Regions from separate parts of the Methylobacterium carpenticola genome, predicted to be linked through region 1. Evidence: predicted binding sites of a transcription regulator. Region 1 holds the regulator's gene; each other region holds the start of a gene.
The links. Region 1 encodes PhoB, which activates phosphate uptake and scavenging genes when phosphate is short. Its sites were predicted from a motif close to TGTCATNNANCTGTCAT; they were not measured.
Positions count from the first base shown of each region.

Region 2: the regulator PhoB is predicted to act here: its motif matches at 2,646-2,662, upstream of ACE101_RS23870 (OprO/OprP family phosphate-selective porin).
Region 3: the regulator PhoB is predicted to act here: its motif matches at 8,057-8,073, upstream of ACE101_RS14330 (DUF1045 domain-containing protein).

Region 1 is NZ_JBHZEO010000001.1:6,133,328-6,143,681, reverse strand. It holds gene recN (DNA repair protein RecN) at 1-1,362, shown strand, start outside; gene ACE101_RS28465 (hypothetical protein) at 1,546-1,746, shown strand; gene ACE101_RS28460 (sigma-70 family RNA polymerase sigma factor) at 2,100-2,816, opposite strand; gene ACE101_RS28455 (hypothetical protein) at 3,022-3,276, opposite strand; gene pstS (phosphate ABC transporter substrate-binding protein PstS) at 3,538-4,578, shown strand; gene pstC (phosphate ABC transporter permease subunit PstC) at 4,704-5,678, shown strand; gene pstA (phosphate ABC transporter permease PstA) at 5,698-6,618, shown strand; gene pstB (phosphate ABC transporter ATP-binding protein PstB) at 6,647-7,459, shown strand; gene phoU (phosphate signaling complex protein PhoU) at 7,488-8,210, shown strand; gene phoB (phosphate regulon transcriptional regulator PhoB) at 8,236-8,940, shown strand; gene ACE101_RS28420 (GcrA family cell cycle regulator) at 9,086-9,628, opposite strand; gene ACE101_RS28415 (cell envelope integrity EipB family protein) at 10,168-10,354, shown strand, end outside.
Region 2 is NZ_JBHZEO010000001.1:5,123,453-5,133,806, reverse strand. It holds gene ACE101_RS23885 (formylmethanofuran dehydrogenase subunit A) at 1-872, shown strand, start outside; gene fhcD (formylmethanofuran--tetrahydromethanopterin N-formyltransferase) at 875-1,810, shown strand; gene ACE101_RS23875 (formylmethanofuran dehydrogenase subunit C) at 1,807-2,604, shown strand; gene ACE101_RS23870 (OprO/OprP family phosphate-selective porin) at 2,732-4,087, shown strand; gene ACE101_RS23865 (LysR family transcriptional regulator) at 4,095-4,985, opposite strand; gene ACE101_RS23860 (NAD-dependent epimerase/dehydratase family protein) at 5,078-6,076, shown strand; gene ACE101_RS23855 (flagellin N-terminal helical domain-containing protein) at 6,620-8,482, shown strand; gene ACE101_RS23850 (sensor histidine kinase) at 8,664-10,244, shown strand; gene ACE101_RS23845 (response regulator transcription factor) at 10,285-10,354, shown strand, end outside.
Region 3 is NZ_JBHZEO010000001.1:3,032,184-3,042,537, forward strand. It holds gene ACE101_RS14285 (carbon-phosphorus lyase complex subunit) at 1-923, opposite strand, end outside; gene phnH (phosphonate C-P lyase system protein PhnH) at 927-1,517, opposite strand; gene phnG (phosphonate C-P lyase system protein PhnG) at 1,517-2,011, opposite strand; gene phnF (phosphonate metabolism transcriptional regulator PhnF) at 2,089-2,838, shown strand; gene ACE101_RS14305 (tellurite resistance TerB family protein) at 3,050-3,469, shown strand; gene phnE (phosphonate ABC transporter, permease protein PhnE) at 3,702-4,568, opposite strand; gene phnE (phosphonate ABC transporter, permease protein PhnE) at 4,565-5,449, opposite strand; gene phnD (phosphonate ABC transporter substrate-binding protein) at 5,456-6,385, opposite strand; gene phnC (phosphonate ABC transporter ATP-binding protein) at 6,442-7,260, opposite strand; gene ACE101_RS14330 (DUF1045 domain-containing protein) at 7,337-8,050, opposite strand; gene hmuQ (heme-degrading protein HmuQ) at 8,383-8,712, opposite strand; gene ACE101_RS14340 (helix-turn-helix domain-containing protein) at 9,235-9,639, shown strand; gene ACE101_RS14345 (cobyrinic acid a,c-diamide synthase CobB) at 9,729-10,354, opposite strand, start outside.

The DNA.
Region 1 (10,354 bases):
GCCTTCGTCAACGACCAGCCGGTGGGCGTGCAGGTGCTGCGCGCGATCGGCGCGGCGCTGGTGGAGATCCACGGCCAGCACGACGACCGGGCGCTGGCCGACCCGACCACGCACCGCGCCATCCTGGACGCCTTCGGCAACCTGCAGGACCGGCAGGCAGCGGTGGCGGAGGCGGCCAAGCGCGTCCGGCAGGCGCGCAGCACGCTCACCGAGCACCGCGCCCGGGTGGAGGCGGCCCGCAAGGAATCGGACTTCCTACGCCACGCCGTCGAGGAGCTCGACGTCCTCGACCCGAAGCCGGGCGAGGAGGCGGACCTCGCCGAGCGCCGCACCGTCATGCAGCAGGGCGAGAAGGTTGCCCGCGAGCTGAACGAGGCCCTCGACGCGGTCGGCGGCCAGGGCTCGCCCGCGGCGCATCTCTCGGCGGCTTTGCGCAAGCTCGAACGCCGGGCCGCGCAGGCGCCGGGCCTCGTCGAGCCCTGCGTCGCCGCCCTCGACGCGGCCCTCGTCGCCCTCGACGAGGCCCGCAACGCCCTGGAGGACGCGCTCCAGGCCGCCGAGTTCGACCCGCGCGAACTGGAGCGGGTGGAGGAGCGCCTGTTCGGGCTGCGCGCCGCCTCCCGCAAGTACGACGTCCCGGCCGACGACCTCGCGACCCTGCGCGAGCGCTACGTCGCCGACGTGGCGGCGATCGATGCCGGGGAGGAGACGCTCGGCCGCCTCGAATCCGACCTCGCCCAGGCGGAGGCGGCCTATCTCGACAAGGCGCGCGCACTCAGCGAGGGCCGCCGCAAGGCCGCGGGCAAGCTCGACAAGGCCGTTCAGGCGGAATTGCCCCCGCTCAAGCTCGAACGCGCGCGCTTCATCACCGAGATCGCCGCCGACGAGGAGAGCCGCGATCCGGCCGGCCTCGACCGGGTGGAGTTCTGGGCCCAGACCAATCCGGGCACCCGGCCGGGGCCGATGATGAAGGTCGCCTCCGGCGGTGAACTCTCGCGCTTCATGCTGGCCCTCAAGGTGGTGCTCGCGGACAAGGGCTCCGCTCCGACCCTGATCTTCGACGAGATCGATACCGGCGTGGGCGGAGCCGTGGCGGATGCCATCGGTGCGCGGCTCGCGCGGCTCTCGGCCCGGGTGCAGGTGGTGGCGGTGACCCACGCCCCCCAGGTCGCGGCCCGCGCCGCCACCCATTTCCTGATCGCCAAGGAGGCCGTGAAGGGCTCCGACCGCGTCGCCACCCGCGTCAAGCTCCTCGCCGCGGATCCGCGACGCGAGGAGATCGCCCGGATGCTCGCGGGGGCGACGGTGACCGAGGAGGCCCGCGCCGCCGCCGCGCGGCTGCTCGAGGCGGCCGAAGCGTGACCGCTGGACAGGCCGCGGCAAACGGTTAAGGTCCGGTATCGCGAATCGCGCTACGCTGCCGCACCCGCGCGACATGGTAAACGAAATCAGAAAATTAACCGGATCTTTACCATGTGAACCGATCCTCGGTGCTCGCAGCGGGCTCCCTGTTGCCGGAGCCCCCGACCGCGCAAGGGGATCGCGATGAATCAGGACGCCGTGACGCCGGCCATCACGCCCGACCGCCGGCTGCCGTTCCTGGGAGCCGAGATCCAGCGGCGGCTGGGACAGGTTCTGCGGAAATTCTACGAGACGACGACGGACGGCCTGCCACTGCCGGACGATCAGATCCAGCAGCTGCTGCGGCTGCGCCATCGGGAACGCGAGTTGCAGCGCTCGCGCTGATGCCGGCTCGGGCGGGTGGTCGGACCCGACCACCCACCGCCGGGATCGGGATCCACGCGAACCGCCCTTCTGCCGAGGGCGCCGGCGATGGCGAATCGCCCGGCGCAAATCCCCTCCGCGCGCCTGATCCGCTGTCGGGATCATCGGGCCGGAGGTGCTTCGAGGCCCGGCAATCGTCGACACCGGGCGCTTCAGCCCGAGGGTGGTGCGGCTTGCGCGCTGGGACCGAGCGCCATCGCCGCGCGGTCGGCACGAAGGACGGCGCCGAGCCCGGCCAACGACGCCGTATCACACAAAAAACCCCTCTCCATTCGGAGAGGGGTTCCTCGCGCTCACCGAGCGGATCCGGCCGGTCAGGCGCCCTCGCTCATCGCCGACTGGATCATGCGGTCGGAACTCAGGTCGTCCTCGGTGTAGCCGAGCAGGTCCGCGAGCCGGTTGCGGGCGCGGTTGACCCGGCTCTTGATGGTGCCGATGGCAACGCCGCAGATCCGGGCGACCTCCTCGTAGGACAGCCCCTCCGCGCCCACGAGGATCAGGGCCTCGCGCTGATCCGGCGGGAGCTTGGCGAGACCGGCCCGCAGGTCCTGCACGTCGAGCCGGTGACCCTGGTCCGGCGCCGTGAACAGGCGGGCCGCGTAGGACCCGTCCTCGTCCTGCACCTCGCGCATGCGCTTGCGCTGCTCCGAGTAGAAGGCGTTGCGCAGGATCGTGAACAGCCACGCGTTGAGGTTGGTGCCGGGCTGGAAGCGGTGCTGGTTCTGCCATGCCCGCAGAATCGTGTCCTGCACGAGATCGTCGGCCCGGGCGGCGTTGTTGGTCAGCGAGAGCGCGAAGGCCCGCAGCGAGGGGAGGGCGGAGAGTAGGCCGTCGCGGAACTCCGGCTCGACGGTCCGCCCCTGCGCGGCGAGCGCCGCTTCGAGCCGCTCGATCAGCGTCAGGAAGCCCTCGGGAATCGTGGTCTCGATCGCCGCGTAGGCGTCCCGCAGGTGCTGCCCGAGATGCTGCTGCACCGTGGAGGGCAGGGAGGGCTTCACCCCGGTCGAGGCGGCGGCATTCGGGTAGAGCATGGTCGCAGAACTCTCAAACGTGGGAATGGATGCCGGACGGAGAAGCGAGGGGCCTGCACCGGCCCGATCCGCACCGATCGCCATGGCCCGTCCCTCGTCCCGGCATCACCAGCGGCACCCCGCATGAGGGCCGCGCGCCGGGGGCAACGGCCGAAGCACGGCTAAGGTTCCTCGGCCGCTCTCGCGAAATCGAGTTGCCTACGTCCTACCAGGACCGTCCGCCGGGCCGGCGCCGGTACTCGGCGGCGCGGATCCGCGTGAGAAGCTGGTCGAGCCGCTGAAGCAGGATCCGCTCCTCCGCCTGCGCCGCCGCGATGGCGTCCGGGTCGGAGAGGTAGAGATGCTGCTGACGCGCCAGCGCCAAGCGCCGCTCCAGCGTTTCGCGCTCGTCATGGAGGGCGAGCAGGGCGGCCCGCTCACGGTCCTGCCCGTTTCCGATCTCGGTCGTCGCCTCGTGCACGGCGGAGTTCCTCGATTCGCTCCCGTGTGGTCATCCGGGGGATCAACGCGCGAGGGCCCGGAACAGTCGCATCCGATTCCGCTTCATCCCCATGGAAGCCGCCGCCGGAGGGCCGCCACCCCGGGCGCTGTCATCTAAGCGTCATGCAATCGTCATAGGGGCGGCGTCGTTGCCGGTCTACCGCTGCCCGGGCGGAGCGAAGCCTAACGCTGCGTTAGGGATCGGCCGCGCGACAGATCGCCAGGCACACGGAGACTTCTCGTGAGACCCTTCTCAACCGCGCTCGCCATCGGGCTCGCGACCGTCCAGATCGCCACGTCCGCGCTCGCGGCCGACATCACCGGCGCCGGCGCGACCTTCCCGTTCCCGGTCTACTCCAAGTGGGCCGAGGCGTACCGCAAGGAGGCCAATGTCGGCCTCAACTACCAGTCGATCGGCTCCGGCGGCGGCATCAAGCAGATCCAGGCCCGCACGGTCGATTTCGGCGCCACCGACGCGCCGCTGAAGGGTGAGACCCTCGAGAAGGACGGCCTCGTGCAGTTCCCGACCGTGATGGGCGGCGTCGTCCCGGTCGTGAACGTGCCGGGCGTGAAGACCGGCGAGGTGAAGCTCACCGGCGAGGTGCTGGCGGAGATCTATGCCGGCAAGATCAAGAAGTGGTCGGATCCCAAGATCGCCAAGCTGAACGAGAGCGTGAAGCTCCCCGACGCGGTGATCACCCCGGTCTACCGCTCCGACGCCTCGGGCACCACGAACATCTTCACCACCTACCTGTCGGACGTGTCGGCCGACTGGAAGAAGGAATTCGGCGCCTCGACGACCGTCAGCTGGCCGGCCGGCCAGGGCGGCAAGGGCAACGAGGGCGTGACCGCCGTCGTGAAGCAGGTGCCGAACGCGATCGGCTACGTCGAATACGCCTACGCCAAGCAGAACAACCTGCCGGTGGTCCTGCTCCAGAACAAGGCCGGCAAGTTCCCGCTGCCGGGCGACGAGGCCTTCCAGGCCGCCGCCGCCAACGCCGACTGGAAGGCGGCGCCGGGCTTCGGCATCTCGCTCACCAACCAGCCGGGCGACAAGGCGTGGCCGATCACCGCCGCGACCTTCATCCTGATCCCCAAGAGCCCGAGCGACGCGGCCCGCGCCACCGAGGTGCTGAAGTTCTTCAACTGGGCCTACAAGAGCGGCGGCAAGCTCGCCAGCGACCTCGACTACGTCCCGCTGCCGGAGACCGTCGTCGGCCTCGTCCGCGAGGAGTGGAAGAAGGTCGCCGGCAAGGACGGCAAGCCCGTCCTCGGCCTGTGATCGGCTTCCCTCGATCCTGATCGACGGGGCTCTCCCTCCTCCCGGCGGGGGAGCCCTCTTCCCGTCCCCGGCTCGCGTCATTCCCGCCCGACGCGCCACAGGCGGCTCACTCAAGGGAATCCCGGATGGTCGCGTTGTCCGAAAACGTCGCTCTCGCCTCCGCCTCGAAGCCCGCGCGCAGCGCGCCGAGCCCCGTGGCCGACCGCCTCTTCCGTGCCGCCTCGCTCGGCTCCGCGCTCCTGGTGCTGCTGGTCCTGGCGGGCATCCTCGCCTCGGTCATCTACGGCGGGATCCCGGCCTTCCGGACATTCGGGCCCGGCTTCATCACGTCGAGCGCCTGGAATGTCGGGCGCGAGGAATACGGCGCCCTCGTCGCCATCATCGGTACGCTCGCCTCGGCCTTCCTGGCGTTGCTCATCGGCGTGCCGGTCTCGCTCGGCATCGCGATCTACCTGACGCAGCTCTGCCCCGGCTGGGCCCGCCGCCCGGTGGCGATGACGATCGAACTCCTCGCCTCGGTGCCGAGCATCATCTACGGCATGTGGGGCCTGTTCGTGTTCGCGCCGCTCTTCGCCCGCTTCGTGCAGGTGCCGGTGTCGAACCTCGTCGAGGGGCTGCCCATCGTCGGCACCCTGCTCTACGCGCAGGTGCCCTCGGGCGTCGGCGTGCTCACCGCCGGCATCATCCTGGCCATCATGATCGTGCCCTTCGTGGCCTCGATCACCCGCGACATGCTCGACCAGATCCCGACCGTGCTGCGCGAGAGCGCCTACGGCATCGGCTGCACCACCTGGGAGGTCGTGCGCCACGTGCTGATCCCGCAGGCCTCGGTGTCGATCATCGGCGCGATCATGCTCGGCCTCGGCCGCGCGCTCGGCGAGACCATGGCTGTCACCTTCGTGATCGGCAACGCCAACCGGCTCTCGGCCTCGATCTTCGACCCGGGCTCGACGATCGCCTCGCGCATCGCCAACGAGTTCAACGAGGCGGATGGCTTGCAGCTCAGCTCGCTCCTCGCCCTCGGCTGCATCCTGTTCGTCGTCACCTTCATCGTGCTCATCATCGCCCGGCTGCTCGTGCGCCGCGTGAAGGTGGCCTGATCCCGCCACGGAGCCTCTCATGGACGCCCGGACCACTCTCGCCCCGGCAGGTGCCGCCCCGGCGGCCGCTGCCGCCCCGTCCGCGGCGGCCTGGGGCCGCGTGCGCGCGGGACGGCGCACCGCCGACCGCCTGCTGATCGTGCTCTGCACCGGCGCGACCGCGCTCGGCGCCCTCGTGCTCGGCTCGATCCTGATCATGCTGATCGTCGAGGGCCTGCGCGGCTTCTCGCCGACCCTGTTCACCGAGGTGACGCCGGGTCCCGGCTCGGCCGGCGGCGGCATCGCCAACGCCATTCTCGGCAGCCTGGTGATGACGTTCATCGGCATCGTCGTGGCGACGCCGATCGGCGTCCTGGCCGGCACCTACCTGGCGGAATACGGCCGCACCTCGAAGCTCGCGGACGTCATCCGCTTCCTCAACGACATCCTGCTCTCGGCCCCCTCCATCCTGATCGGCCTGTTCGTCTACACGATCATGGTCCGGGGCATGGGCGGCTATTCCGGCTGGGCCGGCGGCGTCGCGCTCGCCATCATCGCCACCCCGGTGATCGTGCGCACCACCGAGGACATGCTCCGCCTCGTGCCGGGCACCCTGCGGGAGGCCGGCGCCGCGCTCGGCGCGCCGACCTCGATCGTGATCCGCGCCGTGACCTGGAAGGCCGCGCAATCGGGGATCGTCACCGGCATCCTGCTCGCGCTCGCTCGCATCGCCGGCGAGACCGCGCCGCTCCTCTTCACCGCGCTCAACAACAATTCCTGGTTCGCTCCCAACCTGATGGGCGGCGTCGCCAACCTGCCGGTGATGATCTACCAGTTCGCCCTCTCTCCTTACGAGAACTGGCGCCAGCTCGCCTGGGCCGGGGCGCTCCTCATCACCGTCACCATCCTGGGCCTCTCCATCGTGGCCCGCGTCTTCCTGGGCGGCGGCAAGAGCCGCTGACCCCCTGCCGATCCTCAGGAGAATCCCGATGAGCGCCCCCGCCACCGCCGCTCCGATCGTCGGCAACAGCGTCGCCGACGAGGCCGCGCCGGTCCGCATCTCGGTCAAGAATCTCAACTTCTACTACAATACCTTCCACGGCCTGAAGAACATCAACCTCAACTTCCTCGACCGGCAGGTCACGGCGCTGATCGGCCCGTCGGGCTGCGGCAAGTCCACCCTGCTGCGCACCTTCAACCGGATCTACAGCCTCTATCCGGAGCAGCGCGCGGAAGGGGAGATCCTGCTCGACGGGCGCAACATCCTCGACCCGTCGATCGACCTCAACGAGCTGCGCGCCCGCATCGGCATGGTGTTCCAGAAGCCGACCCCGTTCCCGATGTCGATCTACGACAACATCGCCTTCGGGATCCGGCTCTACGAGCGCCTCGGCAAGGCCGATCTCGACAACCGCGTCGAGGAGGCCCTGCGCAAGTCGGCCCTGTGGGACGAGGTGAAGGACAAGCTGAGGCAATCCGGCATGGGCCTCTCGGGCGGCCAGCAGCAGCGCCTCTGCATCGCCCGCACGGTGGCCCAGCGCCCCGAGGTGATCCTGTTCGACGAGCCGACCTCGGCCCTCGACCCGATCTCGACCGGGCGCATCGAGGAGCTGATCGAGCAGCTGCGCGGCGAGTTCACCATCGCCATCGTCACCCACAACATGCAGCAGGCGGCCCGCATCTCGCAGTTCACCGCCTTCATGTATCTCGGCGAACTCGTCGAGGTCGGACCGACGAACCGCCTGTTCATGAATCCGGCGAAGCGCCAGACCCAGGACTACATCACCGGCCGGTTCGGCTGATCGCACAGGTTGGGAAGGGGACAGAGCCATGCCGGACCAACACATCGTCAGTTCCTACGACACGGACCTGCAGAACCTGCGCCGCAGCATCGCCGAGATGGGCGGCATCGCCGAGAAGATGGTGGCGGATTCCGCCGCCGCCCTGGTGCGGCGCGACGCCAGCCTCGCGCAGTCGATCATCGCGGCGGATTCCCGCCTCGACGGGCTTCAGCGCGAGATCGAGGAGCGGGCGATCCTGCTCATCGCCCGGCGCCAGCCGATGGCGATCGATCTGCGCGAGACCGTCTCGGCCATCCGCGTTTCGGGCGATCTGGAGCGGATCGGCGACCTCGCCAAGAACATCGCCAAGCGCGTGGTGGCGATCAGCGACCAAGCGCAGCCGCAGAAGATCGTGGTCGGCGTCCAGCACATGGCCGAGCTGGTCCAGGCCCAGCTCAAGGACGTGCTCGACGCCTACGCCACCCAGGACACCGCCGCGGCCCTCGACGTCTGGACCCGCGACGGCGGCATCGACGCCCTCTACACCTCGCTGTTCCGCGAACTCCTGACCTACATGATGGAGGATCCGCGCAACATCAGCTTCTGCACGCATCTCCTGTTCTGCGCCAAGAACGTGGAACGGATCGGCGACCACACCACCAACATCGCCGAGACGATCCATTATCTCGTCACCGGCGAGACCCTGGTGGCCGAACGGCCCAAGAACGACCGGTCGAGCTACGCCACGGTGGCGCCGCAGACGGACGCGTGACCCCGTCGGAGTCCCGAAAGCCCGCATGAGCACGAGGATCCTGATCGTCGAGGACGAGGAGCCGTTGACGCTCCTCCTCCGCTACAACCTCGAAGCCGAAGGCTTCGAGGTCGATTCCGTCATGCGGGGCGACGAGGCCGACATCCGGCTGCGCGAGCAGATCCCGGATCTGGTCCTCCTCGACTGGATGGTGCCGGGCCTGTCCGGGATCGAGCTCTGCCGCCGGATCCGGGCCCGCCGGGAGACCGAGCGCCTGCCGATCATCATGCTGACGGCACGGGGCGAGGAGGGCGACCGGGTGCGGGGCCTCGCGACCGGTGCCGACGACTACATCGTCAAGCCGTTCTCGGTGCCGGAGCTCCTGGCCCGCGTGCGCGCGCTCCTGCGCCGCGCGAAGCCGGCCCACGTGGCGCATCTTCTGGTCGCGGGCGACATCGAACTCGACCGGGTGAGCCACCGGGTCCGGCGCGAGGGCCGCGAGCTGCATCTCGGCCCGACCGAGTTCAAGCTGCTCGAATTCCTGATGCAGAGCCCCGGCCGGGTCTTCTCCCGGGAGCAGCTGCTGGACGGCGTCTGGGGCCACGACGTCTACATCGACGAGCGCACCGTCGACGTGCATATCGGCCGCTTGCGCAAGGCCATCAACCGGCCGCGCCGCCCGGACCCGATCCGCACGGTGCGCGGATCGGGCTACTCCTTCGATGAGATGTTCGCCACCGGCGCGGCCTGATCCCCGGCTGGGCGGCCCATCCGCCCCGCGAGCCTCCCGCATCCCCACACGAAAGAGCCCTCCGCCATCGGCGGAGGGCTCTTTCGTGTGGGCGTCGCGCCTTAGGCCCGGCGCAGGGCAACCCGGCGCCGGGAGTGCCTGGATTTCAGCGGAAGCCCACCGCGCGCCGGTCGCTGCGCTTGCGCTCCGCAGCCGGCTGATAGGCGATGCGGGCGTGATGCGTGCAGTAGGGCAGCCCGGTGATCGAGCGGGCACCGCAGAAGCGGAAATCCGGCGAGGACGGGTCCCCCATGGGCCAGCGGCACATGAACTCCCGCAGCTCCATGATGGTCACACGCTCGGAGAGCGGCAGCGCCACATCAGGCGGCGCGATGCTCTCCGGACGCACCAGCGCCAGCGACGCGGGCGCCGGGGCGACCATCGTCGGCGTGGGCGCCGCGCTCGGCACGCGGACCTCCTCGCTCACCGTGCGGCGGGGCTGCACGGGCGCGGGCGCGGCCGCACTCACCGCGCCGTTCGATTTCAGCACCCGCCCGGCGAGGCCGAGCCGATGCACCTTACCGATCACCGCATTGCGCGACACGCCCCCGATCTCGGCGGCGATCTGACTCGCACTGCGTCCTTCCCCCCAGAGCCGCTTGAGGAGTTCGACCCGTTCCTTCGTCCAGCTCGGGCCCGCATCCATCATCGCCGCCTCCGAATTCCCCCAGTACGCCGGCGGCCGAAGCGCACGCGACCGCCTTCGCCCGACCCTGAGGCCGGGCGCCAAAACCCTTCGATCCTGCTGGTGATCGCCGCTTCGTGACAGCGCCTGCGACGGGGGTGAACCTACAGGAGCGGCTGTTGCCCGCGCAAGAGTCCCCGGCCCATCCGAGCCCCTTTTCCCCGCACCGGCCGCGCATGCGGCGGCGCCCCTCGGAAGGGCGCCAAGGCGCGCCGGCGCCACGCGAACTCCGCCGCGCAGGCGCCTGAAATCCACACGCCGTCAACAGCTTGTGGGCAATCCCGGGGGCTGCCGGACCCGGCCTCGGGACCCCGTCCGCACGGGGCCGGAGACGCGGCCGCGGGCCCGATCGGGCAGTTCCGACGCCAGCCTCCCGAACCGCTCGCGCGATCAGCGTGGCAGACAAGCCACGGTGCCCCCGCCCGAGAGGCGGCGTTGCCCGCGGGCTGGGCTGCACCTATGTTCGGGCCCGGCGCCGTACGCGCTCGACCCCCGGGAAACTCATGCGGATCGTCCTCGCGTCCCTGCTTCCGCTCCTCGCCCTCGCCCCCACCGGTCTCGCCGCCGAACCGGCATCCGGCATCCGCCTCGCGCCGCACCGCGCGGTCTACGACCTGTCGCTGATGCGCAGCGGCGGGGCGCGCTCGGTCGACAGCGCCCGGGGCCGGATCGTGTTCGATTTCTCGGGCG
Region 2 (10,354 bases), 1.0 Mb from region 1:
ACGCCCAGTTCTACGCCTATGCGGCGGTGGATCCGCAGAACCCGCTCGGCGGCGGCTTCACCTCGGCGGCGGCCCGCATCGCCGAGGCGATGGGCCGCCATCCCAACGCCACCCTCGATGTCGGCCAGGTGGTGTTCGGGCAGACCTGCACCATCTCCCTCGACATCCTGCGCCAGTTCGCCGGCCGCAAGGGGGCGAACCCGAAGAAGTGGATCGTGAATGCGGGGGACGCCGAGGGCGGCGGCATCGTGCCGTTCCGCTACCGCGACCGCGGCCCGACCTCCTCGCTGCAATTCGCCATCGGCCTCGAGCTGATGCTGCTCTCGCCCGACCCCGAGCGCACCATCCTGACCACCGACCACCCGAATGGCGGGCCCTTCACCGCCTATCCGCGCATCCTGCACCTGCTCATGGACAAGGAGGCGCGCGACCGCGAACTCGCGGGCCACCCGAAGGTGGCGACGGAGCGCTCCAGCCTCCACGCGCTCACCCGCGAGTACAGCTTCGGCGAGGTCGCCCAGCTCACCCGCTCCGGGCCCGCCAAGCTCCTCGGCCTGACCGACCGCGGGCACCTGCGCCCCGGCGCGCGGGCGGACGTCGCGGTCTACCGCGACCAGCCGGACCGGACGGCGATGTTCGGCGCGGCCCACCGGGTGCTGAAGGACGGGGTGGTGATCGTGGAGGACGGGACCGTGGTGGCGCGGCGCTTCGGCCGCACGCTCAGCCTCGCGGTCGAGGCGGATCAGGGCATGGCGCGGCGCACCGATTCCTACCTGCAGGGCCGTTTCGGGGCCGGGCTCGACACCTTCTCGGTGCCGGACGCGGCCTTCGCCGGGCGCGACGCCTTCGAGCCGGTGGCAGTGCGGGGCTGACGATGGCGGACCTCACTCTCAACGGCATCCGGGTCGAGGACACCTTCGCGGAGGCCTTCGACATGGCGGGCACGGCCCTCGTGCTCACCGCCGAGACGCCCGAATGGGCGATGATCGCCGCCACCACCATGACGGGCTTCGCCACCTCCGTGATCGGCTGCGGCGCCGAGGCGGGGATCGACGCGGTGCTCGGCCCCGACGCGACGCCGGACGGGCGGCCCGGGGTGCGGGTGCTGCTGTTCGGCTTCGATGCGGGCGGGCTGAAATCGCAGCTCCTCAAGCGCGTCGGGCAATGCGTGCTGACCTCGCCGGGCAGCGCGGCCTATGCGGGCATCGCCTGGGACGACCCGAACCGCGGCAAGGCGATCAAGCTCGGCGGCGCCATCCGGATGTTCGGCGACGGTTTCGCCGTGGCCAAGCGCTTCGGCGGACGGCGCTTCTGGCGCACGCCGGTGATGGACGGCGAGTTCCTGTGCGAGCATTCCGTCCCGACCATCGAGGGCGCGGTGGGCGGCGGCAACCTGCTGTTCCTCGGCCGGGCCTTCGGCGACACCCTGAAGGTGGCCGAGATCGCGGTGGCGGCGGCGCGCGGCGTGCCGGACGTGATCCTGCCCTTCCCGGGCGGCATCGTGCGCTCGGGCTCCAAGGTCGGCGCGCGCACCAAGGGCATGATGGCCTCCACCAACGACGCCTATTGCCCGACCCTGAAGGGACGGGCCGGCTCGGCCCTGCCCCCCGAGGTCAACGTGGTGCTGGAGATCGTCATCGACGGGCTCTCGGCGGGCGCGATCTCGCATTCCATGCGGGCGGCGCTCCACGCCGCCACCCGGGCCGGGGGCGAACTCGGCCTCGTCGCGGTCACGGCCGGCAATTACGGCGGCAATCTCGGCCGCCACCACTTCCACCTGCGGGACCTCATCGACGGGGCGGCGGCATGAGCACCCTCACCCTGCGCCAAGCGCCGCCCGAGCGGCTCGACCTCTCCGGCCTCACGCCGGCCCGCCTCGCCGGCCTCTCGGAGGCGGAGGCCGCGCGGCTGCCCATCGGCACCAGCCGCCGGGGGCTGGTGCTGGGCGATTGCTTCGCCCTGTCGCTCGACGGCACGGAGGACCTGCGCATCGTGGGCGGCTCGGACCGCCTCGACCGGGTCGGTGCCGGCCTCGCGCGGGGCACCGTCGTGGTCGAGGGCGATGTCGGCCAGCGCCTCGGCGAGGGCATGACCGGCGGCGCGATCCGGGTCTCCGGCGCGGCCGGGCCCTTCGCCGGCACGGCGGCCAAGGGCGGCACCATCGCGGTCGCGGGCGATGCGGGTGCGAGCGCGGGCGGGGCCCTGCACGGTGCCATGGGCGGCCTCGACGGGGCGACCCTGGTGATCGGCGGGCGCGCGGGCGAGCGCCTCGGCGACCGCATGCGCGCGGGGCTGATCGTGGCCGAGGCGGCGGGCGACCATGCCGGCGCGCGCATGATCGCCGGCACCATCGTCGCCGGGGCGGTCGGCGACCATCCGGGCTACGGCATGCGCCGGGGCACGCTGCTGGTGGAACGCCACGGCGCCCTGCTGCCGACCTTCGTGGAGACGGGCACGCAGGACCTCGTGTTCCTGCGCCTCCTCGCCAAGGCGCTGGAGCCGGTCTCGGCGCGCTTCGCGGGCCTCGCCCGGGCGCGGCTCGCCCGCCGCTCCGGCGACCTCGCGACCCTCGGCAAGGGCGAATTGCTCACCCCGCTCGGCTGAAGTCCCCCAGGCCCTCCCGCGACGGCGGCGCGACGCATGTTCGTCGTGAGACTGTCACCCAAAAGACCGAGCCTCGGCGTCCCATCCCCGCTACCGTGCGGCGGGACGCTGTTCAGGGAGCCGGCACATGGGCCGTCGATCGATCGCGTGCGCCGCGGGCCTCGTCGCAGCCCTGGCCGGGCAGGCGCCCGGACCGGCGCGCTCCCAAGAAAAGTTCTGGGATGGAAAGCCTTGGGACGGAAAGTCTTGGGATGGAAAGCCCCGTGAGGGGAAGTCCCGCGCCGCAGGTCCCGTCTGGGCCGAGGGCCCGGCGGGGCCCTATGGCGAGACGCTGACCATCGGCGAGAAGGGCATCACCCTGCGCTTCCCCGACGATACCGCCACCTTCCGCATCGGCGGGCGGCTGCAGGTCGATGTCGGCGCGGCGGGCATCCGCCAGCCCGGCTTCCCCGAACCCTTTGCCGACAACGTGGCGGTGCGCCGCGCCTGGATCGAGAGCTTTCTCAGCCTCGGCAAGACCTGGGAATTCGCCTTCCAGTACGATTTCAACGATCCGGTGCGCCCGATCCAGGACGCGGCGGTCTCCTGGAAGGGCATCTCCGACACGATCCTCACCCTCGGAAACGTCAAGGAGCCGTTCAGCCTCGACCAATTGATCAGCGACAACAACACCCTGTTCACCGAGCGCTCGCTCGCGGACGCGTTCGCGCCCGCCCGCAACTTCGGCTTCGCGCTCGGCCACGCCCGCGACGACTGGACGGTGGTGGCGGGCGTGTTCGGCGGCAACATCAATACGGGGGTGCGCAGCGAGGGCATCGCCGGCACCGCGCGTGCCACCTGGGCGCCGATCCGCCGCGACGGCACGGTGCTGCATCTGGGGCTGGCCGGCAGTTATCGCGGCCTGCCGGCCGGCGAGGAGCCCTTGCAGCTCTCCTCGCGCTCGGAGGCCTTCCTGTTCACGCGCCGGTTCGTGGATACGGGCGACATCCGCGACGCGGCGAGCATCGGCCGGGTCGGCCTGGAGGCCGCCTATCGCGGCGGCCCGCTGCTGGTGCAGGCGGAATACATCCGCACCCGGGTCGAGCGCCGGGGCGGGGCCGCGCCCCTGGATTTCCAGGGCGGCTACGTGCAGGCGAGCTACGTCCTCAACGGCGACAACCGCGCCTATGCGCTGACGCCGAAATACGGCACCACCTACGCGATCTTCGAGGGCATCAAGGTCGGGGACGCGCAGCGGGTCAGCAACGGCGGCGCCGGGGTGTTCGAAGTCTCGGCCCGGTTGAGCGCCGTCGACCTCGACGACGGCTCCGTGCGCGGCGGCATCGAGCGCGACCTGACCCTCGGCGTGAACTGGTATCCGGAGCCGAACCTGCGCCTGATGGCGGATTACGTCCGCTCCCGCACCTCCCCTTCGGCCGCGAGCCAGGGCGGGCGGACCATCGATGCGGACGTGTTCATCGGCCGGGTGCAGCTCTACTGGTGAAGCCCGCTCACGAGGCGGCGGCGCAATGCGCCGCCAAGCCCTCCGTCAGGGCATCGAAGGTCGCCCGGTAGCGCCGCAGGCGGCGCAGATCCTCGTGCATGACGATCCAGGTCGGCAGGTCCCAGCGGATTTCCGGCAGGACCGGCACGAGATCCGGCTCCGCGGCGGCGAGGGCCGTTTGGCAGACGCCGATGCCGAAGCCGGCCCGGACCGCCGCGGCCTGCGCGAGGGTGCTGTCGCTGCGCCACGCGAAACGGTCGCGGTCGAACGCGGCGTCCGGGATCCGCATGCTGCGGATGAACGGGGTCTCGGCGTCGAAGCCGATCAGGCTGTGGCGGGCGAGGTCGGCGGGCGTGGCGGGCGTGCCGCGCCGCGCCAGGTAGGAACGATGGGCGTGGAAGCCGAGCCGCACCGCGCCGACCCGCCGGGCCAGGAGCGCGCCCTGGGCCGGCTCGGTCATCCGCACGGCGATGTCGGCGTCGCGGCGCAGCAGATCCTGCACCCGGTCCGAGAGCACGACTTCGAGGGCGAGCCCGGGATGCGCGGCATGGAGCCGGGCCAGGATCGGCGGCAGCACCGCCGCGCCCACCATCTCCGAGGCGGTGATCCGCACCGTCCCGGCGACCGCCTCCTCCGCCGCCGTCGCCGCCCGCTCCAGGGCCGCGGCGGTCGCCCGCAGCGCCTCCGCGTAGGGACGCAGGGCCGAGCCCGCCTCGGTCGGCACCAGCCCGGCCTGCGAACGGGTGAACAGCACGACGCCGAGCGCCGCCTCCAGGGCCGCGATCTGGCGGCCGAGGGTCGGCTGCGTCAGCCCGAGCGCCCGCGCCGCGCCCGAGAGCGAGCCCTCCTCCAGGACGGCGAGGGCGGCGCGGCAATGGTCCCAGCTCGGCAGGGTCATGCATTTTCGTATAGCGGCTCGCCGGCGATCCGCAATTCACGGATGGGCGCTTGGGTGAGACCCTCCCCCTATCGATGGAACGGGAGCGGATGATGGGCGGGACGAGGACGGCTTTGGTGCTCGGCGCGACGGGCGGCATCGGCGGCGCGGTGGCGCGCCGCCTGCAAGCGGAGGGCTGGACGGTGCGGGCGCTGCACCGCGATCCCGCCGCGGTTCGCCGCGAGGGCGACGGCCTCGCCTGGATGCGGGGCGACGCCCGGGACGAGGCCGCGGTGACGCAGGCCGCCCGCGGGGTGGGGCTGATCGTCCACGCGGTCAACCCGCCCGGATACCGCGACTGGGACCGGCTGGTGCTGCCGATGCTGGGGGCGAGTCTCGCGGCGGCGCGGGCCGCGGAGGCGCGCATCCTGCTGCCCGGCAACGTCTACAATTTCGGACCCGATGCGGGCCCGAACCCGGACGAGGACGCGCCGCAGAACCCCCTCACCCGCAAGGGCGCGATCCGGGTCGTGATGGAGCGGCGCCTGGAGGAGGCCGCGCAGGCGGGCGTGCGCAGCCTGATCGTCCGGGCCGGCGACTTCTTCGGCCCCGGGGCCACCGGCAACACGTGGTTCTCGCTCTTCGCCCGCCGGGGGCGGCCGGTCCGGCGCCTGTGGTATCCGGGCCCGCGCGGGATCGGCCATCAATGGGCCTACCTGCCCGACCTCGCCGAGACGATGGTGCGCGTGGCGGAGCGGGAGGCGGAGTTGCCGGCCTTCGCCCGCTTTCATTGCGGCGGGCACTGGGACGCGGACGGCACCCGGATCGCGGCGGCGATCGCCCGGGCGGTCGGCCGTCCGGATCTCCCCGTGCGCCGCGTGCCCTGGGGGCTGGCGCGGCTCGCGGAGCCCATGGTGCCCTTCCTGCGCGAGGCCCGGGAGATGCTCTATCTCTGGCGCGAGCCGCTGCACCTCGACAACCGGCGGCTCGTCGCCCTGCTCGGGGCCGAACCGCACACGCCCCTCGACGCCGCGGTGGCGGCGACCCTGGCGGATCTCGGCTGCCTGCCCGCGGGAGCGCCGGCTGCATCGTCCCTGGCCGGGGTGAGTTGATGCGGATTCAAGCGGGCTCGTCGACCAGCGGAGGCCCGGTTCCGGGTCGTGGCGCTGCCGCCCCTCTGCTTGGCGATGACGCTTCGAATCCGTGTTGACAGCGATGCGGATAGGCATGTCGCCCGAATCAGCCGTGGCGCGGCGAATCAAGCGACCGATGGCCGGCGTAATTCAGGGCCGATCTGTTGAGTGCTCCGGGGGATCTGCATCTGCCGCGGTGCCCCCCGTAACCCACGGGCCCGCCTCCGGAACTGTCCGGCGGGGTGCGATTTGTTGCGTGTCCTGCCACTGCACGCACTCAATCCTACTGCGGGTCTGCCGAGAATTGGTCGGGTGCCGGGGCTCGAATTGTTCGCTGAAGGTGCCCGCAAGCTGGCAGTTCGGGCCTGCTCTTCAGCCCTTCTGCTGCCCTCGCGCGAGCAGTCCGGCGGGTACTCGACGCCTTAACTGATTTTAAACCATGCCGCCGTAATTTCGTGGAAAGCGACACGTGCGCGCGCTCTCGGAGCGGAGAGGGCGCCGACATGAATAGGCTCTGCTCAGATGTCGTCCATCACCCTCTCGGCTGCGACGCGTCAGAACCTGCTGTCGCTGCAGGACACCGCCAACCTCCTCGCCACCACGCAGGAACGCCTCGCGACGGGCAAGAAGGTCAACTCGGCCCTCGACAACCCGACCAACTACTTCACGGCCGACGGGCTGTCGTCGCGCTCCGCGGGGTTGAGCGCGCTGCTCGATGGCGTGTCGAACGGCATCCAGATCATCCAGGCGGCCAATACGGGCATCACCAAGCTGCGCAGCCTCACCGACCAGCTGAAATCGGTGGCCCAGCAGGCCCTCGCCGCCTCCAACGCCTTCACGGCCAAGGCCAGCGTCGCCTCGACCGCGCTGACCGGCGCCACCGCCTCGAACCTGCTCTCGGTCGGCCCGACGGCCGCCTCCGCCGACCGCGCCATCGGCGCCTCGACGGGCGTGACCCAGCAGACCACCACCGGCACGGTCGACCTCAGCGACACCACCAACATCGACGCCGCGCTGTTCGCCTCCGGCAACACCGCCACGCTGACCATCGACGACGTCAAGATCACCCTCAACAAGGGCGTCGACGACGTCAGCCAGGACGTCCTGGTCAAATCCATCAACACGCAGCTGAAATCCAACGGCTCGGCGGTGACGGTGGAGGCGAGCGGGGCCAACATCGTGGCCAAGGGCACGGCCGATGGCGGCGCCTTCACCATCGGCACCGATACCGGCACCACGAACCTGTTCGGCGCCTCGCCCAACGAAGTGGCCGGCGTGCTCGTGCCGACCTCGACCTCGCTCGCCACCGGCCTCGGCTTCCACGTCGGCGACAACTTCACCGTCAACGGCAAGACGATCACGGTCGCCCGCAACGACACCATGATCTCGCTCGCCCAGAAGGTGGGAGTTGCGACCGGTGGTGCGGTGACCGCCGCCTACGACGCCAACACCCGCAAGTTCACCTTCACGGCGGCGGATCCCTCGACGACGATCGCCGTCGGCGACGGCGGCACCCCCACCTCCAAGGTGAAGAATCTCGGCTTCGACACGCAGTTCTTCGAGGCGGGCCGCGGCGCGATCACGGGAACGACCTATAACGCGAGCCGGCTCGACGGGCAGACCATCACCGTCCAAGTGGGCGGCGGCACGGCGGTGTCGCTGACCTTCGGCACGGCGCTCGGCCAGATCGCGACCCTGACCCAGCTCAACGCGGCGCTGGCCCCGGCCAACGCCCAGGCCTCCCTCGACGCCACGACGGGCCAGATCAAGGTCACCACCACCAACGAGGCCGGCGCCGAGAGCCTCACCCTGCTCACGGTCGGCGCCACCAACCCGTTCAACACCGCCACCGCCAATGCCACGATCGGCGGCGACGGCCTGACCTCGCGCAACGGGCTCGTCACCACCTACAACAACCTGCTGACGCAGATCGACCAGCTCGCCGCCGATTCGGGCTATAACGGCGTCAACCTGCTCGCGGGCGACACGCTGCGGATCAACTTCAACGAGAAGAGCACTTCCTCGCTCTCGGTCTCGGGCAACGACGTCTCGGCCGCCAGCCTCGGCCTGTCGACCATCGGCCAGAACGACTTCCTCGAGACGAACGCGATCAACAAGGTGCTGACGACGATCAACTCGGCGGTCAGCAACCTGAAGAACCTCGCCTCGTCGCTCGGCGCCAACCTCGCGGTGGTGCAGAACCGGCAGGACTTCACCAAGCAGATCATCAACGTGCTCGACACCGGCGCGGCGAACCTGACCAACGCGGACATGAACGAGGAGGCGGCGAACTCGCAGGCCCTCTCGACCCGCAACTCGCTCGGCATCTCGGCGCTGTCGCTGGCCAACCAAGCCCAGCAGGGCGTGCTCCAGCTCCTGCGCTGATCCACGTCACCACGGACGACCCATGCGGCCGGGGCCTCGCCCCGGCCGTTCGCGTTCGGGCCCCGTCCGGAGGCCGGCCGCGTCGCGCACCATGGGCCCGCGGCCCTGTGGCAGAATGGGGCCAGCGGCGGGGCGCCGCAAAATCGGGCGGGCGGCGGGGCGCCGCCACGGAGGAGCGCCGATGGGGTCGTTGCGGGTACGGTTCGGGCTCCTGATCGGGAGCGCGGCGGCTCTGGTCGTCCTGGCGGCCGGCGGCCTCTACTGGGCGCTCACCGCCGCCGAGCGCACCCTCGACAGCACCCTCGAAGCGCAGGTCCGCCTGGAGCTGATCGCCGAATTGTCCGGGCGCCTGACCGAGTTCGGCCTCGCCGCCGTCGAGGCGGTGGGCGAGAATCCGAGCCGGCCCGAGCGCCTTGCCAATGCCCGCGACGAGGTCGACCGGGCGCTCAATGCCGTCGACGAGGGCCTCAACCGCGCCGTCGCGCAGAGCGACGCGATCATCGACCGCACGCAATACGCCGCCCGCTCGCGGCCCCTGGCCCGCCTGCGCGCCGCCCGGGTCATGCTCGACCGGCAGGTGGCGCAGATCCAGCGCGAGCCGGAGGCGGCCAAGCGCTCGGACGCGATCCGCGGCGCCCTCAACGCCTTCGGGGCGGTGACGGGCCAGCCCCTCACCTTCCTGGTCGAGGCCGAGCGGCGGGGGGTGGAGGTCGCCTCCGCCCAGGCCCGGGCGCTGGCCGGGCGCCTGCGGATCGTCGCCCTCGCGGTGGCCGTCCTCGCGGTGGTGGTGCTGGTGCTCGTCCAGCGCATCCTCACCCGGCCCCTCCTGCGGCGCATCGAGGACATCCGCGCGGGGGCCGCCGCCATCGGCCGGGGCGAACTCGACACCCGGCTGCCCGTTGCCGCCCACGACGAACTCGGCCTCCTCGTCGCGGGCTTCAACCGCATGGCCGCCCGCCTCAAGCGCCGCGAGGAGCGCATCGCCGCCGCCCGCGCCGCCCTGGAGGAGACCGTGGCCCAGGCCACCGCGGAGCTGCGCGCCGCCAACAGCCGGCTGGAGGAGATCGACCGCTCGCGGCGGCGCTTCTTCGCCGATGTCAGCCACGAGCTGCGCACGCCGCTCACCGTGATCCTCGGCGAGTGCGATCTCGCCGCGCGCTCCCCCGAGACGCCGGATTCCTTCCGGCCGGTCATCGCCACCATCCGCAAGCGGGCGCTGCGCCTGCACCGCCGGGTCGGGGACATGCTGCGCATCGCCCGCTCGGAATCCGGGCAGATCGAGCTGGAGCGGCGCCCGGTCAGCCTCGCGGGCGTCCTGTCCGAGGCGGTGGAGAACTGCGCCTCGGAGGCCAAGCGCCGCCGCATCGCCCTGAGTTTCGAGCCGAGCGAGACCGACGTCGAGATCCAGGCCGATCCCGAATGGCTGCGCCAGATCGTCGAGGGGCTGATCGACAACGCGCTGCGCCACGCGGCCGGGGCGACGAGTGTCCGGGTGGTCCTGAGCGCCCGCCGCGACGGTGCCGAGGTGACCGTGGCGGATGACGGGGCGGGTTTTCCCGAGGAGGCCGAAACCCTGTTCGAACGCTTCCGCCGCGGCGGCAATTCCTCGCCCGCGCAGGGCTTCGGCATCGGATTGGCACTGGCGCGCTGGGTCGTCGAGCGCCATGATGGCACGATCCGCCTGAGTTCGGGCGGTTCAGAGGAGCGCGGCGCCCGGGTCACCCTTGAGCTGCCCGCCGAAGCCAGGGAGGACGCGGCGTGAGTGCGCCCGACGATCCGGCCGAGATCCGGAGCATGGCCCGATGACGAGCGTCCTCGTCGTCGAGGACGATGGCGACATCCGCGGCATGCTGGCCCGCGGCCTGAGCGCCG
Region 3 (10,354 bases), 3.1 Mb from region 1:
GCGGGCGAGGCCACCGGCTCGCCGAGCTCCTCGGCGCGCAAGGCCCGGTCGACCAGCGCCATGGCCATGGCCTTGCGCTCGCTCTGCCCGAAGGCGAGGCCGTAGCCGCGGGTGAATTGCGGCGGCGTCCCGGCGCTGCCCTTGAACTGGTTGACCATCTGGCACTCGGTGAGCGCCACGCTCCCGAGGGGCACCGGGAAGCCGAGTTCCTCCGGCACGAACTCCACCTCCACCTCCCCGACGCGGATCTCGCCCACGAAGGGATGGGTGCGGCCGTAGCCGCGCTGGGTCGAGTAGCCGAGCGCCAGGACGAAGCCCTCGTCGCCGCGGGCCAGTGCCTGCAAGCGCACCGCCCGGTCGGCGGGAAAACCGACCGGCTCGCGGGTGAGGTCGCCGACCGGCTCGCCCGCATCGGCCGGCGAGGGCTCGATCAGGCCGTCCTGCCCGAGGAGATCGGTCACGCGCGGCGCCGCCCCCGGCTCGGCCTCGGCCTCGGCCGCCGGCGGCACCGCGCCGCCCGCCGCGAGGGCGAAGTCGATCAGCCGGTGCGTGTAGTCGAAGGTGGGCCCGAGCACCTGCCCGCCGGGCAGGTCCTTGAAGGTGGCGGAGATCCGCCGCCGCAGGGTCATGGCGCCGGTCTCCACCGGCTCGGCGGCGCCGAAGCGGGCGAGCGTGGTGCGGTAGGCGCGCACCAGGAACACCGCCTCGATCAGGTCGCCGCGCGCCTGCTTGAGGGCGAGCGCCGCGAGGTCGCGGTCGTAGAGCGAGCCCTCCGTCATCACCCGGTCGACGAGCAGGCTCATCTGGCCGGCGATCTGCGCGACGGAGAGGTCGGGCACGGCGGGGTTGCCCCGGCGCTCCTGGGCGAGGAGGCGGTGGGCGTTGGCGATGGCGGCCTCGCCGCCCTTCACGGCCACGTACATGGCTCAGGCCTCCGTCACGCGGGTCGAGCGGGGCAGGCCGGCGAGGCGGCCGGGAGCAGCGAGCAGGAGGTCGATTCCGAGCGGGAAGCCGGCGCGGTTGCGGGCCATGCGGGCCGCGAAATCCGCGGGCAGCGGCGCCGCCGAGAGAGGGGCGCGCCCGCGGATGCCGGGACCTTCGAGGACGAGGCCGCCCTCCTCGGCGAGCGTCTCCACGGCGAGGACGAGGGTGGCGGAGCGGTCCGGATAGGCGGGCTCGCCCTGCGCGAAATCCGCGAAATCCGGGCAGCGCACCGGGTCGGCGACGAGGGCGAAGACGGCCGCCTCCGGCGCGGCGACCACGGGGGCGCCGGTGTGGAAGCGCAGGAAGCGCACGACCGCCTCGCTCTCGGCCAGCACGGGATCGAGCCAGACCGGCGCGTCGGCATCCGCGAGCGCCAGGGCCAGAGCGGCGAGTTCCGGGGTGAGCGGGCGCGGCGGCGCCACGGGCACGGCGAGGGGCTGGATGCGGCCGGGACGCGCAAGGGCCTCCATCACCGCCCGGAAGACCGCCTGCCCGTCATGGACCGGGTCGCGAAGGCCGGGAGCGAGCGCCATCAATCCTCTCCGCGCGCCATGGTGAAGAAGTTCACGCGCGTCGCGGCGATGCGGCGCGCCTCGGCCTCCGCCTCGGCGGCGCGTCGGGTGGCGAGCGGCGCCAGGGCGGCCTCCACCGCTTCCCGGTGGTCCGGGCGCTGCCAGAGGGCGTCGAGGATCGCCGCGAGCCGCGCCTTCGCCCGGTCGCGCCCGAGGTGATAGGCGAAGCCCGCCTCGCCGGCGGGCAGGCGGATCGCCGCCCGGGTCACCGTCATCTCCCCGAGGTTGAAGGACCGCCCGTCGCCGCCGATGCGCCCGCGCGCCATCACCAGCCCGGTCTCGGTCGGCCGCAACTCCTCGACCGGGCCGAGGGGCCCGAGCCCGTCGAGGGCGGCCTGCAACTCCTCGCGGGTCGCGGTGCTGCACAGGGCCATCGCGGCCCGGCGCGCGGCGGTCTCTGGCGTCTCCCCGCCGTCTGGTGTTGGAGTGGGGCTCGGCATGGGCGCGATCGGCATGGCGCGACGGGTGCTCCGATTTGTCTAGTCGCATAGACAACCGATGACCGCGACGCAAATGAAGTTTGGGTGACAGGATGGGCGAGAGTGGCGACACCCCGGTGACGGCCCTGAGCCGCGGCGAAGGTCTGGCGGCGTGGCGGCAGATCGCGGACGGGCTCGCCGCCGAGATCGAAGCCGGCCATCTCGCGGCGGGGGCGCAGTTGCCGCCGGAGGCGGCGCTGGCGGGGCGGTTCGGGGTGAACCGGCACACGGTGCGCCGGGCGCTCGCGGCCCTGGCGGAGCGCGGGCTGGTGCGGGCGACGCAGGGGCGCGGCACCTTCGTGGAGGCGCCCCGCCTCGCCTACCCGATCGGGCCGCGCACGCGGTTCTCGGAGATCGTCTCGCGGGCCGGGCGGGAGGCCTGGGGCGATCTCGTCGCCGCGGCCTCGCTTCCCGCCGAGGCCGGGCTGGCGGAGGATCTCGGCATCGGCGCGGGCGACCCGGTGCTCGAGCTGCTCACGGTGCACCGGGCGGACGGCACCCCGATCTCGACGGCGCGGACCTGCCTCCCCCTGCCCCGCTTCGCGGGCTTCGACCGGGCCTACGCGGCCCTCGGCTCCATCACCCGCGCCTATGCGGAATACGGGATCGTCGACTATACCCGCCTCTCGACCCGGATCGGCGCCCGGCCGGCGGCGGCCGACGAGGCGGCGCGGCTCGACCTCGCGCCGGGCCGGGTGCTGATCACGCTGGCGAGCGTCAACATCGACGCGGCGGGCGCGCGCATCCAGGCGACGCGCAGCCTGTTCGTCGCCGACCGGGTGGAACTGGTGGTGGAGACCTGAGCCGCCGCTCCGGGCCCGACGCGGGGGCAGCATCGGCGCAGAATCCGCCCTGTCCGCACGCCTCACGTTTTGTGCGGACTATTCATCCCGAAGAATGCAAATAAATGACTGCGCCTTACCCTGTCTCTCTCAATCGACAAAGCATCAGCGCTTCCCTATGAACCGGCCCGCGCCGGCGATCGTGCTTCGCGCCGCGCGGGGAGACATGATGATGTTCAACATGTTCAAGTCGCAAGTGTCCCTTGACCTCAATCCGCGGAACTGTCTTGCCGTTTCCCTGATCTACTGCATGGCCGCCGATGGCGAGGTGGACCCGGAGGAGATCGGCCACCTGATGTCGGTGCTCGGCCGCAACGCGACCCGGCAGCAGCTCGACGCCGCGGTCCGCTACGCGCGCTCCACCCAGCCGGATCAGTTCCTGGCCGAGGTCGCGCCGAAGCTGCGGCCGGAGCAGCGGCTCTGCATCATCCTCAACATGATCGACAGCGCGATGAGCGACGGCGAGGCTGAGCCGGAGGAGCAGCAGCTGATCATGCGGTTCGCCCAGGCCTTCGGCCTGAGCGAGGGCGAGCTGACCCCCTACTTCCGGGCCCTGGTGGCCAAGAACGACCGCGCCGTTCTGGATCGCTGAGCGCCTGCCCGGGCTGCCATCGGGGTCGGCCGAGCCGGCCTTCGTCCCGCGATCACCGCTCAGGCGCAAGGGATGCGAGCCTGAGCGGTCCCATGTTTCACGCACGTCCCCTCCCGGGCGGATCAGCGGGAGCGGAACGCGACCCGGGAGAGGGGTTCGTCACGGGTCCAGTGTCGAGATCTGCGGCAGCGTGCGTGGTTTCTCCGCGTCCGATCCGCTCGCGGAACGCCGATCAATGCGCCGCCGGGCCGATGATCGCCCGGCGCAGCCGACCGGACACCCAGTCGATCGCCGCGACCGTCGCCAGGATCATCAGGACCAGGAAGGCCACCTGCCGTAGCTCCAAAACCCGGATCAGCTCGGTGAGGTACTGGCCGATGCCGCCCGCGCCGACGATGCCGATGATCGTCGCCGAGCGGGTGTTCGACTCGAAGAAGTACAGAACCTGGCTCGCCAGCACCGGCAGCACCCCGGGCAGGAGGCCGAAGCGGAGGCGGTGAAGCGCGCTGCCGCCCGCGGCCGTCACGCCCTCCTGAGGTTTGCGGTCGGCGGTCTCGATGGCCTCGGCGAAGAGCTTGCCGAGGGCGCCGAAATCCGAGCAGGCGATGGCGAGCGCCCCCGCGAAGGGACCGAGCCCGACGACGTTGATCCAGATCAGCGCCCAGATCAGCATGTCGACCGAGCGGATCACGTCGAAGCCGCGCTTCGCGGTGAAGCGCACGAAGGGGTTCGGCGCGGCGTTGCGCGCGGCCAGGAAGGCGACCGGGAAGGCGAACAGGGCCGCCGTCAGCGTGCCCAGGAAGGCGATGGCGAGGGTCTCGCCGAGCGCCTTCAGGAAGAGCGCGAACTGGCCGCCCGCGGAGGGCGGCAGCATCATCACGCCGAACTCGCCGAGCCGGTGCAGCCCCGCGAGGATGCGCCACAGCGAGAAATCCAGCCGCACCATGCCGAAGACCGCGAGGCCGACGATGGCGGCCAGGATGCCGGTCAAGGCGAGGCGCTGCCGCAACGGCGTGCGGAAGGCGTCCGGGTGCCGATGGCGCAGGCCGTCGAGATCCGCGAGCGCCGCCTGCCGCAGGGGAGAGACCGGCCGGCTCATCGGGCGGCCTCCCGGCCGAGCAGGGCGTGACGCAGGCGCTCGGTCGCCATGTCGATGCCGATCACCGTGACGATGATGAGCAGCAGGATCGCGCTCACGTCAGTGTAGTAGAAGTTGCGGATCGCCACGAGGAACTCCTGGCCGATGCCGCCGGCGCCGACGAAGCCCATCACGCCCGCGCCGCGCACGTTGATCTCGAAGCGCAAGAGCCCGTAGGAGGCGAAGTTCGACAGCACCTGCGGCACCACCGCGAAGCGCACGGTCTCGACCCAGGAGGCGCCGCTCGCGGTCAGCCCCTCGACGGGCTTCATGTCGATGTTCTCGACCACCTCGGAGAAGAGCTTGCCCAAAGCTCCGGCGGTGTGGATGCCGAGCGCGAGCACGCCCACCATCGGCCCGAGGCCGAAGGCGATCACGAAGATCAGCGCGAAGACGACCTCCGGCACGGTCCGGAACAGTTCGAGCAGCCGGCGCGTCGCGAAGCGCAGGGCGCGGGAGGAGACGAGGTTCGCCGAGGCGAAGAAGCACAGGACGAAAGCCGCCAAGGCCCCGAACAGGGTGCCGAGATAGGCCATGAGCAGCGTCTCGCCGAGCAGCGAGAGCCATTTCGGCAGGCCCCAGTACCAGGCCGCGAGATCCTTCGGCAGCGTCGCGAGCGAGAGCGGCGGCAGGATCTGCGCCAGATAGGCGGTGAAGTTCTCGATCTTCCGGACGAAGGTGAGCGGTTTCACCTCCGCCATCGCGCCCGCGAGGACGACGAGGACGAGCAGAACCGCCAGCACGGCGAGGCCGCGCCGCCGCGCCCCCGCGACGGCCGCCTCGTAGGTCGCGGCGAGGGCCGATGCCCTCGCCGCGTCCAGGGGTGGGATGCGCGCGGCCACGGCCCGTTACGAGCGCTTGCGCTGCTCGTCGTTGTAGCGGAGCATCTCGATGATCGGCTGGTAGTCCTTCAGGGTCACCGCCGTGAAGTCGAGATCCTTGCCGTCCGAGAGCCGGTCGAAGGCGGTTTTGTCCTTCTTCGGCAGCGCCACGAAGGCCTCGCGAATCTTCGCCTTGAGGTCGTCCGGCAGGCTCGACAGCACCGAGAACGGCCCCTCGGGCAGGAACTCGGACTTGAAGATCACGCGGAAGTCGGATTGCTGCAGCGAGGTGCCGTCCGGCTTCTTGAGCATGCCCTTGGGGATCATGCGCGTGATCGCGGTGTCGTCCTCGGCGTTCCACAGGTTCGCGGCGGCGTCGGCCGTGCCCTGCACCAGCGCCAGCACGGCGTTCTCGTGGCTGCCGGCGAAGAACGTCTTGCCGAAATGCTTGTCGACGTCGTAGCCGGCCTTCTGCAGGAAGAAGCGCGGCGCCTGGTTGCCGGAGGTGGAGTTGGGGTCGACCAGGGCGAGGTTCTTGCCCTTCAGGTCTTCCATCGTCTTGTAGGGGCTGTCGGCCTTCACGTAGACGACCGAGTAGTAGCCGGAGGCGCCGTTGCCGTGCTTCTGGTTCACGACCGGCTCGGTCTTCACGCCGGTCATGACGGCGCGGGCGAAGGAGGCCGGGCCGTAGAAGGCGATCTGGATGGTGCCGGCGCGCTGGCCCTCGATCACCGCCGCGTAGTCGTTGGCGACCCGCAGCTTCACCGGAATGCCGATCTCCTTCGCGAGGTACTCGGTGAGGGGCGTGTAGCGGTCGACCGTGCCGGACGCGTTCTCGGCCGGGATCACCGCCAGGGTGAGTTCCGGAACCTTGGCCTTCCAATCCTGGGAAGCGGCCGGGAGCGCGGTCGCGGCGAGCGCCGCAAAGGCGCCGACGAGGGTGCGTCGGTTGAGCATCGTGTCCGTCCTTCTGCTCTGCATGCGCGGGTGATGTCCCGCGTCGGGTCGAACCGTCAGGCGCCGATCCGCGCCGCCCGCAGGGGCGCGGCGCCGGGCTCGGGCAGGGGCGCGGCGGGCGGATGGTCCATCACCTCGCCGGCCTCCAGACCGTACAGGGTCCGCGCCACATCCTCGGTGAGGTCGAAGGCGCCGCCCTCGAAGACGAGCCGGCCGGCCGAGAGGCCGATCAGCCGGTCGCAATAGGCGCGGGCGAGATCGAGGGAGTGCAGGTTGCACAACACCGTGATCCCGTAGCGCTTGTTGGCCTCCGCGAGGGCGTCCATCACGAGGCGCGTGTTGCGCGGATCGAGGGAGGCGACCGGCTCGTCGGCCAGGATGATCTCGGGCTCCTGCACCAGCGCCCGGGCGATCGCGACCCGCTGCTGCTGGCCGCCCGAGAGGGCGTCGGCGCGGTTCGCCGCGAAGGCGCCCATGTCGAAACTCTCCAGCGCGGCGAGTGCCAGCGCCTTCTCCTGCGCCGACCACAGCCGCAGGAGCGAGCGGTGGGACGGCACGTGGTTGAGCCGCCCCATCAGCACGTTCGTCATCACGTCGAGGCGACCGACGAGATTGAACTGCTGGAAGATCATGGCGCAGCGCCCGCGCCACGCGCGCAGGCGCTGGCCGCGCAGGGCCGTCACGTCGAGCCCGTCGTAGAGGATGCGCCCCTCGGTGGGGTCGGTGAGGCGGTTGAGCATGCGCAGCAGGGTGGACTTGCCGGCCCCCGAACGCCCGATCACGCCCACGAAGCTGCCGCGCTCGATGCGCAGCGACACGCCGTCCACGGCGCGCCGGGCCCCGTATTGGCGCGTGAGATTCTCGACAACCAGCATCAATCCGTCCGCGATGGCTCGCTGCGGACGTAAACGCCGGTTTGGCGACACCCGGATGACAGTCCTGGTTCGCGCACTACGACGCGAAGGGCAGGCGCGTCAGCACCCGGAACGGCGCGTCGCCGTCCTGCCGCAGCAGGGTGACGGAATCGATCACCAGAGCCTCGCCCGCCCCGTATGCCCGGGCCAGCCGCTCGCGCCAGGGTGCCCGCGTCTCCTCCGGCAGCGCATCCGTCAGGGTCATGTGGAAGCGGAAATGCTCGAAGACGTGCGGGTAGCCCCAGGCATCGAGCAGCGCCCGCTGTCGCGGGCTCAGACGCTCGGGCCGGCGCCGCGCCCGCTCGGATTCGCTCAAGGGCGCCCGCAGGGGATCGAGGGCGGCCACGCATTCGGCCGCGAACAGGCCGAGCGCCGCCGGGCTCTCCGCCGGGACCAGGGCCGTGAAGGCCCCGAGCGTCGCCACCACGAGGCGCCCCACCGGGACGGGCGGATGATGGGCGGCGAGTGCGGCAGCGGCGGCGATCAGGTCCTCCTCGCGGCGGCCTTGCGCGAGGCGCATCGGCGCCTTGAGCGTCGCGTGGAAGCCGTAGCGGGCCGGGGAGAGGGTGACGTCCGCGGCGTCCGCGAAGCCCTCGGGGCGCGCGACCGCCGCGCCGCTCGCGCTGTCGTAGCCCAGGATGCCGGTGCCGAAGCGGGCGAGCGCCGAGCCGGGCTCGGGCGTGTAGTAGAGCGCGTAGCGCGTGATGGCCGTCACCCCGGTCGTCTCCCTCGTTCGGCGCCGGTTCAGCATGGCCGGGTGACGATTCGGTGACGGGCCTCCCGCCGTGGAGGGGCGCCGGTCGTGAGGGAGTGATGGTGCCGGTGAAACGGGCGCGGGCACGCGCGGGCATGGCCGGGCCGGCCGATGCGTCGCTGGTGGTCGGCCTCGTCGATCACGGCAAGACCGCCCCGGTGCGCGCGCTCACCGGGACGGAGGCCGACCGGCTGGCGGAGGAGCGTGAGCGCGGGGTCTCGGTCCCGCTCCTCGACCATCTCGACGCCCTCCGCTTCCCGCGCCGAGCCGGCCTGCCTCCATCGGATCGCCGGCTCACGCGGCCTCCGTTCCGCTGTCCGAGATCCGCGTCACTCCGCGGCGGCGGCGCGATCGATCGTCTGCACCGCCTCGAATCCCTCGAATTGCGGATGCGACAGGTAGAGCGGCTTCGTGCCCGGAGCCCGGCTATGCGCCTTCCGGAACTGCTCCGAGCGGGTCCAAGCCTCGAAATCGGCCCGCGACGCCCACACCGTGTGCGAGGCGTAGAGGACGTGGTCCTCGTGCTCCGGCCCCCGCAGCAGGTGGAACGCGACGAAGCCCGTCATCTCTCCCAGGTGGCTGTCGCGGCCGAGCCAGACCTGCTCGAACTCGGCCGTGGCGTCCTTGTAGACCTTGAAGCGGTTCATGGCGATGAACATGCTGCAGTTCCTCGTCGCTGTGCGGGCGGCCCGGTGGGGCCGCCGGGGGACCAACGCCGACAGAAAGCGATTTGGTTGCCTCAATCAAGCGCGCGCCGAACCGGCCGCCGAATGTCCCGCCACCCTTCCGGCTGCTGGTCCTCAGTGTTCTTCGCTGAGGATTCTTCTGTATTCCTCTTGGGAATTCGTGTTCTGCGTGTAGACGCAAGTGCGGTTGCGTGGCAGATCGGTCGAGCGCAGCTTAACGCCCGATGGCCTGCAAGGTCCGAAGGGCGGCATTCGGTCTCGTGGCGCTGGCAGCGCTGCCAGCGTCGGCCCCGCGGACATCGCGGGGGTGGCAGATTGTTACGGCGTCTCAAGGGTCGCGGCGTGTCCGCGCCCGGCGCGCCAGGACGGGGCCGTGGGGCGGCCGGGGCTTTCAGGCCACCGGCAGTCGCGCGGGAGGGCTGGATGTACGGCGCGGCCTTGAGCCTCGGCGCGGGGCCAGGACGTGCGGTGTGTGGGACAGGGTGACGAGGACGCATGCCTAAGCAGACTACCGAGGTCGATCGCCTCGTCGGCATCCGGATCACGGCGTTGCGCAAGGCGAAGGGCCTGAGCCAGACGGCGCTCGGCAACGCCGTCGGCGTGACGTTCCAGCAGGTCCAGAAATACGAGAAGGGACAGAACCGCGTCGGGGCCGGGCGTCTGCGCGAGATCGCCCGCCTGCTCGAAGTGCCGGTCTCCGCCTTCTTCGAGGAGCCGAACGATTCGGCAGGCCGCGACGACAACGTGTTCGGCTTCCTCAGCACGCAGGGCGCGGTCGACATCCTGCGCGCCTACGTGCAGATCGAGGACGACCAGCTCCGGCGCGAGGTGCTGGCCATCGTGCGCTCGGCCGCCCGGCTGAGCCGCCCGGCGGGCCTCGCCAATGGCGGCGCCGAGTAGGACGGCCGGCCGCGGAAACGCAGGCGGCGGTTCCGCCGAGCCTGTTCCTGCATCGCTCGCCGAACGGCGACCGCGCCGGCGCATGAGGCTCAGCGGGCGCCGATCAGGTGGAAGAAGCTGCCGCTGACGCGGCCACAGCGGTGCCCCGCGGGTCCGAGCGGACGCCCTTCGCCGTCCGTGACGCGGGCGAGCGCCATCCCCTCCTCCGGCGCCGCGGTCGATTCGCTCGCGTAGTGGAATTCGTGGCCGACGCGCACCGCGCCGGCGGGTCCGAGCGGGCCATCGGCGAGGAGCGTCGCGATGCGGTAGCCGAGGTGGAGCTTGCGTCGGGCGTAGGAGGTCGCCACGGGCAGGAGCCCCGCCATGGCGTGCCGGCCCCCCTCGGCATCCTCCAGCCCCTCGCCCAGCACCATGTAGCCGCCGCACTCCCCGTGGACCGGGCGCGTGCGGGCGAAATCCCGCAGCCCCGAGAGGAAGCGGCCCGCCGCCGCGAGCCGGCCGGCATGCAGTTCCGGATACCCTCCCGGCAGCCAGCAGGCGTCGCAGGTCTCCGGCGGCGCCTCGTCGGCGAGGGGCGAGAACGGCACGATCTCCGCGCCGGCCGCGCGCCAGCCCGCCGCCATGTGCGGATAGACGAACGAGAACGCGGCGTCCCGCGCGAGCGCCACCCGCTGCCCGGGGGGATCCGGCAGGCGGCCGCTCCCGGGCGGCGGCA